2 regions of the Leifsonia sp. NPDC056665 genome follow, and region 1 is predicted to be linked to the other one. Evidence: predicted binding sites of a transcription regulator. Region 1 holds the regulator's gene; the other holds the start of a gene.
What was found. Region 1 encodes LexA, which represses DNA repair genes until DNA is damaged. Its sites were predicted from a motif close to TCGAACANNTGTTCGA; they were not measured.

Region 2: ACFQ9V_RS01425 (DUF6504 family protein) is a predicted target of LexA. The motif match lies at 2,029-2,044, and genes of this name have one in related genera.

Annotation. Positions count from the first base shown of each region.
Region 1 covers NZ_JBHTXK010000015.1:80,796-86,201, reverse strand. The annotation lists gene priA (bifunctional 1-(5-phosphoribosyl)-5-((5-phosphoribosylamino)methylideneamino)imidazole-4-carboxamide isomerase/phosphoribosylanthranilate isomerase PriA) at 1-683, opposite strand, end outside; gene hisH (imidazole glycerol phosphate synthase subunit HisH) at 741-1,373, opposite strand; gene hisB (imidazoleglycerol-phosphate dehydratase HisB) at 1,370-1,972, opposite strand; gene ACFQ9V_RS14475 (histidinol-phosphate transaminase) at 1,969-3,093, opposite strand; gene ACFQ9V_RS14470 (LysM peptidoglycan-binding domain-containing protein) at 3,179-3,577, opposite strand; gene lexA (transcriptional repressor LexA) at 3,813-4,484, shown strand; gene ACFQ9V_RS14460 (metallopeptidase family protein) at 4,550-4,900, opposite strand; gene metE (5-methyltetrahydropteroyltriglutamate--homocysteine S-methyltransferase) at 5,007-5,406, opposite strand, start outside.
Region 2 covers NZ_JBHTXK010000001.1:330,826-336,231, forward strand. The annotation lists gene ACFQ9V_RS01410 (DNA polymerase Y family protein) at 1-16, opposite strand, end outside; gene ACFQ9V_RS01415 (hypothetical protein) at 19-714, opposite strand; gene ACFQ9V_RS01420 (DUF3097 domain-containing protein) at 791-1,636, opposite strand; gene ACFQ9V_RS01425 (DUF6504 family protein) at 1,719-2,009, opposite strand; gene ACFQ9V_RS01430 (aldo/keto reductase) at 2,114-2,998, shown strand; gene ACFQ9V_RS01435 (DUF1707 domain-containing protein) at 3,052-3,543, shown strand; gene ACFQ9V_RS01440 (VIT1/CCC1 transporter family protein) at 3,608-4,708, opposite strand; gene ACFQ9V_RS01445 (helix-turn-helix transcriptional regulator) at 4,705-5,406, opposite strand, start outside.

The DNA.
Region 1 (5,406 bases):
ACGATCGCGCCCTCCAGGCCCAGCGGCACCAGCTCGCGCAGCGCGGCGATGTCGTCGAGGCTGGAGATGCCGCCGGAGGCGACCACCGGGCGCTCGGTGCGCTCCATCACCTGGCGCAGCAGGTCGATGTTCGGGCCCTTGAGGGTGCCGTCCTTGGTCACGTCGGTCACGACGTAACGGGCACAGCCGGCGTCCTCCAGCCGCGCCAGCACGTCCCAGAGGTCGCCGCCTTCGCGCGTCCAGCCGCGGGCCGCCAGCGTCGTCCCGCGCACGTCCAGGCCGACCGCGATCGCCTCGCCGTAACGGCCGATCACGTTCGCCGCCCACTCGGGGTTCTCCAGCGCCGCCGTGCCGAGGTTGACCCGGGTGGCGCCGATCGCCAGCGCGTGCTCCAGCGACGCGTCGTCGCGGATGCCGCCGGAGAGCTCGATGTTGACGCCCTTGGTCTGGTGGATGACCTTCTTGAGGAGGTCGCGGTTGTCGCCCCGGCCGAACGCGGCGTCCAGGTCGACCAGGTGGATCCACTCGGCGCCGGCGTCCACCCATTCGGCGGCCGCGTCGACCGGGTCGCCGTAGCTGGTCTCGCTGCCGGCCTCGCCCTGCGTCAGCCGCACGGCCTTGCCGTCGGCGACGTCGACGGCGGGCAGCAGGACCAGCTTGGGCGTGTTCGTGAGTTCGCTCATGTCGTGTGTTTCCTCTGTCGGGGTCGTTCGGGTCCGCATCGCGGACGGGGATCGTCGCTAGAGCGAGCCGATCCAGTTGCGCAGGAGTCTCAGCCCCGCCTCGCCGGACTTCTCCGGGTGGAACTGGGTCGCGCTGAGCGGCCCGTTCTCCACCGCGGCGATGAAGCGCGAGCCGTGCTCGGCCCAGGTCACCCGCGGCTGCGGGAACGGCCCGGTGGCCTCCAGCGTCCAGTCCTGCGCGGCGTACGAGTGGACGAAGTAGAAACGCTCGTCGCGGATGCCGTCGAACAGCACGGAGTCCTCCGGCGCCTCCACCGTGTTCCAGCCCATGTGCGGGACGACGTCGGCGCGGAGCAGGTCCACCGTGCCCGGCCACTCGCCGAGCCCCTCGGCCGCGGTGCCGTGCTCGACGCTGTGCTCGAACAGCACCTGCATGCCGACGCAGACGCCGATCACCGGCCGGCCGCCCGCGAGCCTGCGGTCGATGACCTCGTCGCCGTGCGAGCGGCGCAGCGCCTCCGCGACCGCGGCGAACGCGCCGACGCCGGGGACGAACAGGCCGTCGGCCTCCTGCGCGCGCCGGCGGTTGCCGGTGAGCTCGACGTTAGCCCCTGCGGCCTCCAGCGCCTTGACCGCGGAGTGGACGTTGCCTGTCCCGTAGTCGAAGACGACGACGTCGGGTGCGCTCACAGCGCGCCCTTGGTCGACGGGATGCCGGACACCAGCGGGTCGAACGCCTTCGCCTGCCGGAACGCGCGCGCGAACGCCTTGAACTCGGCTTCCGCGATGTGGTGCGGGTCGCGGCCGCCGACCACCGTGACGTGCACGGTCAGCCCGGCGTTGAACGCGATGGCCTCGAACACGTGCCGCACCATCGACCCGGTGAAGTGCCCGCCGATCAGGTGCAGCTCGAACCCGGCCGGCTCGCCGCCGTGCACCAGGTAGGGGCGTCCGGAGATGTCGACCACGGCCTGCACGAGCGCCTCGTCGAGCGGGACGAGGGCGTCGCCGTAGCGGGAGATGCCCGCCTTGTCGCCGAGCGCCTTCTTGATGGCCTGGCCGAGGACGATCGCGACGTCCTCCACCGTGTGGTGCACATCGATGTCGGTATCGCCGCTCGCCCGCACCGTCAGGTCGGTGAGCGAGTGCTTGGCGAACGCGGTCAGCAGGTGGTCGTAGAACGGGACCGACGTGCGGATGTCGGACGCCCCGGTGCCGTCGAGGTCGAGGGTGAGCTCGATGCTCGACTCGCTGGTCGCGCGCTGAAGCTGGGCGGTCCGATTCGTCATGACTGCGAGCTTACCGACTGGCCGGAGGCCGCCACCGCTCCAGACGGGCGCCCGAGGGAGCGCAGCGCCTCCAGGAACGCGGTTGTCTCGGTCTCGGTGCCCGCGGTGACCCGGAGGTGGTTCGGGATGCCGACGTCGCGGATGAGAACGCCGCGCTCCAGCAGCGCCTCGAACACCGCGTGCGGGTCCTCTACGCCGCCGAACAGCACGAAGTTGCTCCCGCTGCGGTGCGGGAGGTAGCCGAGCTCCGCCAACTCCACCACGAGCCGGTCCCGCTGCCCGCGGATCTCGCCGACCATCGCGAGCATCTCGTCCGAGTGCGCCAGCGCCCCGAGCGCGGCGGCCTGCGTGAGCGCGGACAGGTGGTACGGGAGCCGCACGAGCCGAAGGGCGTCGACCACGGCGGGGTCGGCGGCCAGGTAGCCCACCCGTGCCCCCGCGAACGCGAAGGCCTTGCTCATGGTCCGCGAGATCAGTAGGCGCTCGCGCCCGGGCAGCAGAGTGAGCGCCGACGGCTCGCCTTCCGGCATGAACTCGGCGTACGCCTCGTCCACGATCACGATGCCGCGCGCCGCGGCGTAGACGGCCTCGATCGTCTCGAGGGAGAGCGGAGTCCCCGTCGGGTTGTTCGGCGAGCAGAGGATGACGATGTCCGGATCGTGCTCCCGCACGGCGGCCGCCGCGGTCTCCGGCGACAGCTCGAAGTCGGCGTCGCGCCCGGCGGCGATCCAACTCGTCCCGGTGCCGGAGGCCAGCAGCGGATACATGGAGTACGTGGGAGCGAACCCGAGGAGGCTGCGCCCCGGCCCGCCGAACGCCTGCAGGATGTGCTGCAGCACCTCGTTGGATCCGTTCGCGGCCCAGAGCTGTTCGGCCGCGAGCCCGTGCCCGAGGTAGCGGGCGAACGCCTCCCGCAACTCGGTGAACTCGCGGTCGGGGTAGCGGTTCACCCCCGTCACGGCTACGGCGACCCGCGCGACGATGTCGGCGGCGACGTCCTCCGGGACTGGATGCGTGTTCTCGTTCACGTTCAACGCGACGGGCACGACCTTCTGCGGCGCCCCGTACGGGGTGCGACCGCGCAGGTCATCACGGATCGGAAGATCGGAGAGTGAGGTCACCCCTCAATGGTAGCCAGCGCCACTGAAGGCTTCCGCCGTGTGACGCCCCGCTGCGTACCCCGTCCCGGCCGCAGCGCCACCGCCCCTACTTCCCGTCGTACTGCGTCGGGATGGCTAGCTGCTGCCCCGGCGTCACGACCGCCGAGGACAGCCCGTTGAGGTTCACCAGATCGGCGATCACATTGCGCGGGTCGGCGTTGGGCGCGATGCGGGACGCGACCGACCACAGGGAGTCGCCCGACTGCACCGTCACGTAGTGGAAGGTCACGTGCGCCTGCTCCCCCGTGGCCGCCGCGCCTCCGCCGTTGAGCGCGAACACCATCGCCCCGATCACGATCGGCAGCGCGACGAGCATCGTCAGCACGGCCCGCCCGCGCCGCGTGAGCCGCAGCCGAACACGTCCAGCAGCCTGCGCGCCACTCGCCGCAACGTTGTTCATCGCAACGTTGTTCATCCCAACGGTGTGCATAACCACTGCGCTCATGTCGTGACCTCCAAAGGCTTCGGTCGAAGCTCTGTTCCGAATATATCTTCGAATGTTCGAGACCGCAATGCTCGGGCCGGCGGAAAATACCGCAGGTATTTCGAGACACACTCGAACACATGTTTGTCGGGCAGCCGAACTGTGGATACAGTTTCGATTGTCTGGACGTAAGACAACCAGGCACCACCGACATTCGGTTCCCCCGGGTGACGGCGACGGTCACGAAGGGACGAGCGTGTCGAACGAGAACCAGGCTCCGCGCACGCGGCGCCGCAAGAACCTCAGCGAGAAGCAGCTCGCCATCCTCGACGTGATCCAGCGTTCCGTGAGCTCGCGGGGCTACCCGCCGAGCATGCGCGAGATCGGCGACGCCGTCGGCCTCTCCAGCCTCTCGTCCGTCACCCACCAGCTCAACCAGCTCGAGCTGAGCGGCTACCTGCGCCGCGACCCGAACCGGCCGCGCGCGCTGGAGATCCTCATCGACGTCCCGTCGGCGACCGCTCCCGATTTCGAGAACCAGACCCCCGTCGGCGACGCCGCGATGGTCCCGCTCGTCGGCCGCATCGCCGCCGGTGTCCCGATCACCGCCGAGCAGCAGGTGGAGGAGGTCTTCCCCCTCCCCCGCCAGCTCGTCGGCAACGGCGAGCTCTTCATGCTCAAGGTGGTCGGCGAGTCGATGATCGACGCCGCCATCTGCGACGGCGACTGGGTGGTCGTCCGCACCCAGAACACCGCGGAGAACGGCGACATCGTGGCGGCCATGCTGGACGAGGAGGCCACCGTCAAGGTCTTCCGCCAGCGCGACGGCCACACCTGGCTGCTCCCCCGCAACTCGAACTTCGAGCCGATCCTGGGCGACTACTCGACCATCCTCGGCAAGGTCGTCGCCGTCCTCCGCGCCGTCTGACCCGATCTACCTGACAGGACACGCCGTCTCGGCCCGCGCCGAGACGGCGTGTCCTGTCAGTTGGATCACGCCCAGCCGAGCTCCTGGAGGCGGGCGTCGTCCAGGCCGAAGTAGTGGCCGATCTCGTGGACGAGGGTGATCCGCACGCGGGAGCGCAGCTCCTCCACCGTCTCGCAGCTCGCCTCGAGGTTGTTGCGGAACAGCGTGATCCGGTCCGGCAGCTCGCCGAACCCGTAGACCCCGCGCCGTGTCAGCGGATGGCCGGTGTACAGCCCGTAGAGCCGGGGCCGCGCGCCCGGCGGCTGGTCCTGGATGATGATCGCCACGTTCTCCAGCGGCCGCACCATGTCGTCCGGCAGGCTGTCGAAGACGTCGTCCACCAGCGCATCGAACTCGTCGTCGGCCATTTTCATCATGAGCCCAGCCTCACCATGCGCTCATCATCCCCGAACCGGCGGAGGCCGCGCTCCCACGTCCGCGCACAGCGGAACGTCGACAGCGCGGCCTCGCCGGCAGGAGGGATCAGGCCGTGACGCCCACCCGCTCCCGCACGTCGCGCGTCGCCGCGAGGATGTTGCGCAGCGACGCCACCGTCTCGTCGTACCCGCGGGTCTTGAGCCCGCAGTCCGGGTTCACCCAGAGCTGACGGCCCGGGATCGCGCTGAGCGCCGTCTCCAGCAGCTCGGTCACCTCGGCGACAGACGGCACGCGCGGCGAGTGGATGTCGTAGACGCCCGGGCCGATGCCGTGCTCGAAGCCGGAGCGCTGGATGTCGTGGACGACGTCCATCCGGCTGCGCGCGGCCTCGATGCTGGTCACGTCCGCGTCGAGGTTGCGGATCGCGTCGATGACCACGCCGAACTCCGAGTAGCAGAGGTGCGTGTGGATCTGCGTCGCGTCCGCCACGCCGGAGGTCGCGAGC
Region 2 (5,406 bases), on a different contig from region 1:
GCATCGTGGGTGACATGCCTAGCTCACCGCCTCCAGCCGGGTGGGCGCGGAGGCCCGGAACGTCTCGTCCACCGCGGGCAGCCAGAGCTCGGCCCTGCGCCGCGGTCCCGCCCCGCCGCGCGGTGCGGCCTCCACCGTCACCCGCCGGGCGGAGAGGTAGCCGGCGCCGGCGGCCAGGCCGTCCCAGCCGCTGCGGACGACGGAGAGCGCCGCCTCCGCCTGCGGCCAGTCGCCGGCGACGACGAGCGTGGCCTCCCGCTGCCGCAGCCGCGCGGTCAGCCGGGCGACGTCGCCGCTCTTCGGGCGCTCCGGGGGTGCGACGGCGATCACGCCGAGCACGTCGGCCATCGCGGCGGTGACGGTCAGCCACTGCGGCCCGGGATGCGGCACCAGCACGAGCCGCTCCAGGTCGATGCCGAACCGTCCGGCGGCCTCCGCCCCGAAGTCGGGCATCCCGACCACCCCGCACCAGGCGCCCGCGGCGCTCGGGCCGGCGAGCATCGCCATCAGGAGCGTCGTGGAGCCGTGCACCGTGTAGGCGGCGCCGGCCTTGAGCGCCCCGCCGGGCAGCAGCGCGGCGAGCGCGGGATGCGTCTCCAGCGTCCGCGCGTCGAGCTTCGTCGCCTGCATCTGCCGGATGCGCGACTGCAGCTCGTGCACCTGCGCCCGGTCGGCGACCGGGTCGGGGAAGGCGGGTGCGACGGCAAGGGACATACCTCTATTTTCGAACACATGTTCGAATACCGCAAATGTATTCTGGTGCGCTGAAGTGCGCGGCCGTGTTCGCCTCCTAGCGGGCGACCGGCTCCGTCACGAAGTCGATCAGCCGCTCCACCCGCCCGAGCAGCTCCGGCTCCAGGTCGGCGAACGTCCGCACGCGGCCGAGGATGAGCTTCCAGGCCCGCGCGATGTCCGCCTGCGTCTCGTGCGGCAGTCCGAGCGCAGCGCAGATGCCGTGCTTCCACTCGATGGAGCGGGGGATCGACGGCCAGGCCTCCAGCCCGACCCGCGCGGGTTTCACGGCCTGCCAGATGTCGATGTAGGGGTGGCCGACCACGAGCACGTGCGCGCCGAACGGGCCGCGGGCGACCTTCTCGGCGATCCGGCTCTCCTTGGACCCGGGGACCAGGTGGTCGACCAGCACCCCGACGCGGCGGCCGCGGTCCGGCGCGAACTCGCGCACGATCGCGTCCAGGTCGTCCACGCCCTCCAGGTACTCCACGACGACGCCTTCCACCCGGAGGTCGTCGCCCCAGACGCGCTCCACCAGCTCGGCGTCGTGCCGGCCCTCCACGAAGATGCGGCTGGCCCGTGCGACGCGCGCCTTCTGCTCGCCGACCGCGAAGGAGCCGGAGGCCGTGCGCCCGCGACCGGCCGGGGCGCGGCTCGGCGCGATGAGCCTCACGGGCTCCCCGTCGATGAGGAAGGATGCGCTGATGGGGAAGACGCGTTTCGCCCCGAAATAGTCCTCCAACTCGACGGTCTGCGCCTCCAGCCGGACGATCGCGCCGCAGAACCCGGTCCCGGCCTCCTCGACCACGAGGTCGCGCACGGCCTCCACGGCCGGGAGGGTCTTGCGGCCGGCGTTCTTCCAGTCGGAGGCCAGCACATCGGAGCCGTAGCGATCGTCGTCCATCACGTTGAGAGAGGGTAGGGGATCGGCGGGGTGGGGTGGGGGAGGCTCCCCGGGGGAGGGTGGGATGCGCAGGCCGCCCGCCTCAATCGAAGATCCGCACCAGCCGCCAGCTCCGGTCGTCCGCGTCGTGCCGCACGTCGAACACGTGCGCCACCCCGCCGTCGCTGGTCGCCTGGAACCGCCAGCCGCCGATCTCCCGCGGCAGCGCTCCGACGCCGTACCGGTGTTCGCCGAAGGGCCGCCACCACGCGCAGATCTCCGCCCAAACCGTTGGGGTGTCGCTCACCCGGTAGCGCGTGGAGCGCCAGACCAGGCGGGTCGGGATGCCGTCCTCGGTGGTCCACACGGCCACCGCCTCGTCGATGTCGGTCATGCGCGCGGGTTCCTCTCGATCGAACGTATGTTCGAATGCAAGTGTAAACCTGTCCGCACGATGTGTGTGAGACTGACCACCCGGAGTGACGGCGAGGAGACGACGTGGTCGTAGGCAGCGATGTGCAGGAAGCGGCGGATTCCGAGTGGCGGCTCGGAACGTTGCGCGTGAGCCGGATGGGTTTCGGTGCGATGCGGCTGGCCTCCGCTGCGGCTTTCGGGCAGGGACCGAGCCGGGACCGCGCCGAATCCATCGCGGTGCTGCGCCGCGCTCGCGAGCTGGGCGTCACGCACTTCGACACGGCCGCGTTCTACTTCTCCGCACTGCGATCGGCGAACGAGTTGATCAACGCGGCGTTCCCCGACCACGACGACGATCTCGTCGTCGCCACCAAGGTCGGTCCGTCGCGGAACGCGTCCGGCGAATGGGCCGATCCGGCCCGACCGGATCAGTTGCGCGGGCAGGTGGAGGAGAACCTGCGCCAGCTCGGCCGGGACCGGCTCGACCTCGTCTACTTGCGCGTGTTCGGCTCAGGCTCCGTCGGTGAGCACGTCGGCGCCCTCGCAGAGTTGCAGGCCGAAGGCCTGATCGGCAATGTGGGCCTCTCGAACGTCTCGACAGCGCAACTGACGGAGGCCTCCGATATCGCCGAGGTCGTCAGCGTCCAGAACCGCTTCGGGTTGGACCAACGCACACCGGAGGCCCTGGCAGTGCTCGAGGAGACGACGCGCCGGCAGATCGCCTTCGTGCCGTACTTCGCGATGGCCGGCACCGGCGGAGAGCGCGGACGCCCCGATGAGACCAACCCCGTCGTGACGGACATCGCGAACAGGCACGGCGCCAGCCCGTCGCAGATCAGGCTCGCGTGGACCCTCCACCAAGGCCCGAACGTCCTGGCCATTCCCGGCACCGGCGACATCGCGCACCTCGAACAGAACGTCGCCGCCGCACGCATCCACCTCAGCCGCGAGGAGCTCGACAGCCTGTAAACCAGCGTGCGCCCCCAGTGATCATCGCTGTCACCGCCTGCCATACTGACCGCATGACAGACTTCGGGGATCCGTCGAACGCGTCGTTGCGCCTCAGCCACGACGAACGGGAGCGCGCCGTCGCCGCGCTGCAGTCGCACGCCGCGCAGGGGAGGCTGAGCGAGGCCGAGCTGCAGTCGCGCGTCGCCGCCGCACGGTCGGCCGTCACGCGCGGCGACCTCCAGCCGTTGTTCTCCGACCTCCCGGGCGTGTTGCACCTGGATGGCGCGGGCGCCGCACCGAGCGCCCCGGCCGCCGCCGCGTGGCAGGCGTCGCAGCCAGGGCCGAGCCCGTGGGGCTACCCGCCGGCGCCCGGCGAGCACGGCCGGACGGTCAGCCGCTGGGGGCTGCTCGTCGTCTCGATCATGCCGTTCGTCGCGGTCATCCTGTTCTTCCTGACCGGGATGGCCTGGGGCTATGCGTACAGCTGGCTGTGGTTCCTGCTCATCCCGCTCGCCGGCGCGCTCATCTACGGCGTCGACGGCGGGGACCGCCGGAGGCGCTGACATTCGTCACGAATGTCGACTCTGACGGCGCCATTCGCCGCATTCGGCACGAATGTGCGAGGGGTCAGCCGACGGTGGCGCCGAAGAGGAGCCCCAGCAGGTACGTCGCACCCGCGGCGCCGTAGCCGATCGCGAGCTGACGCAGCGCGCGCTTCAGCGGCGACGCGCCGGACAGCAGTCCCACGATCGCGCCGGTCCCGAGCAGCACCAGGCCGACGAGGATGGCGGCGACCACGATCGCGGCGGTGCCGGTCAGCCCGAAGATGAACGGCAGGATCGGGATGAGCGCGCCGGAGGCGAAGAAGCAGAAGCTCGAGATGGCGGCGCTCCAGCCGTTGCCGATCGCCTCGTGGTCGTCCTCCGCTGCACCGGGAACGGCGACCGGCGACGTGTAGGCGCCGAGCGTCGTCAGCACCTCGTGGGCGTGCTCCTGCGCCTCCGCCTGGTCCATGCCGCGCGCGCGGTAGACGAGTGTCAGCTCGTTCGCGTCCACGTCGAGGTGGGACAGCGCTGAGCTGGTCGCCGGGTTCGGGCTGGAGGCCTCGAGGAGCTCGCGCTGCGAGCGCACGGACACGTACTCGCCCGCGCCCATCGACAGCGCGCCGGCGAGGAGGCCGGAGACGCCGGTGAGCAGCACGACGTGGCTCGGGACGCCGCTCGCGGCCACGCCGAGGACCAGCGCCAGGTTGCTGACCAGGCCGTCGTTGGCGCCGAACACGGCCGCGCGGAACGTCCCCGAGAGCCGCTGCCTGCCGCGAGCGGCGAGCGCCCGCACGACCTCCTCGTGCACCTGCTCGTCCGCCGCCATCTGCGGAGTGGCGTCGGCGTCGTCCGCGTACGGAGACCGCGCCTCCGCCCGCTGTGCGAGCGCGAGCACGAACACGGAGCCGAACCGGCGGGCCAGGAAGCCGAGCATCCTGGTGCGGATGTCGCCGCGCAGCGGGCGGCCGACCTGGTCGCCGAGGAGGTCGAGCCAGTGCTGCTCGTGGCGGCGCTCGGCCTCCGCGAGCGCGAGCAGGATCTCCCGCTCCTCGCCCTCCCGGCGGCCGGCGAGGTCGCGGTAGACGGCGGCCTCTGCGCGCTCGTCGGCCAGGTACTGGCGCCAGCGCTTGATGTCGGCGTGCGTCGGGGTGCGCGGAACGGGGGAGGGCTCGGGGGTGCTCATCGGGTGACGAGTCTACCGGCGGCCGCGAACCGGTCGCCCCAGACGGCGGCCAGCTCGCGGACTTCGGGAGGCCCGTCGATCGTGAACGGCGCGGCGACCGCTGCGAGGCCGAACAGCGCCCACTCGGGGGAGTCCGCGGTGATCCGCACGCGGGTGCGCGCCGTGCCGTCCGCCGCCGGGGCCTCCGGTTCGGCCTCCGCCCAGCGTCCGATTGCCCGCTCCACGTCGGCGAGCGAAGCGGCGACCACGGCGTCCACGACGAGGGACTCCACCGCCCCGGCGAGCGACTCCCGCACGTACTCGGCGGCGTCGGCCGCCGGCAGGGTCCGCGGCCGGAAGCGCGCGCCGGTCGGCCGCGGCTGGGTCATCCGGTCGAGCCGGAAGCTCCGCCAATCGAACCGGCCGAGGTCGTACGCGACGAGGTACCAGCGCCGCCCGACCGAGACCAGCCGGTGCGGCTCCACCGTGCGCTCCGACGCGTCCCCGTCGCGCCGCACGTACGAGAAGACCAGCCGCTCCTCGTCGCGGCAGGCCTGCGCGACGACGGTCAGCAGCTCGGCGTCCACCACCGGGCCCGGCCGCAGCTCGGAGGCGAGCGTGGCGACGCGGAGGGCGTCCACCCGGCGGCGCAGGCGCGGCGGCATCACCTGCACGATCTTGGCGAGTGCGCGCACAGACGCGTCCGCCACCCCGGCGAC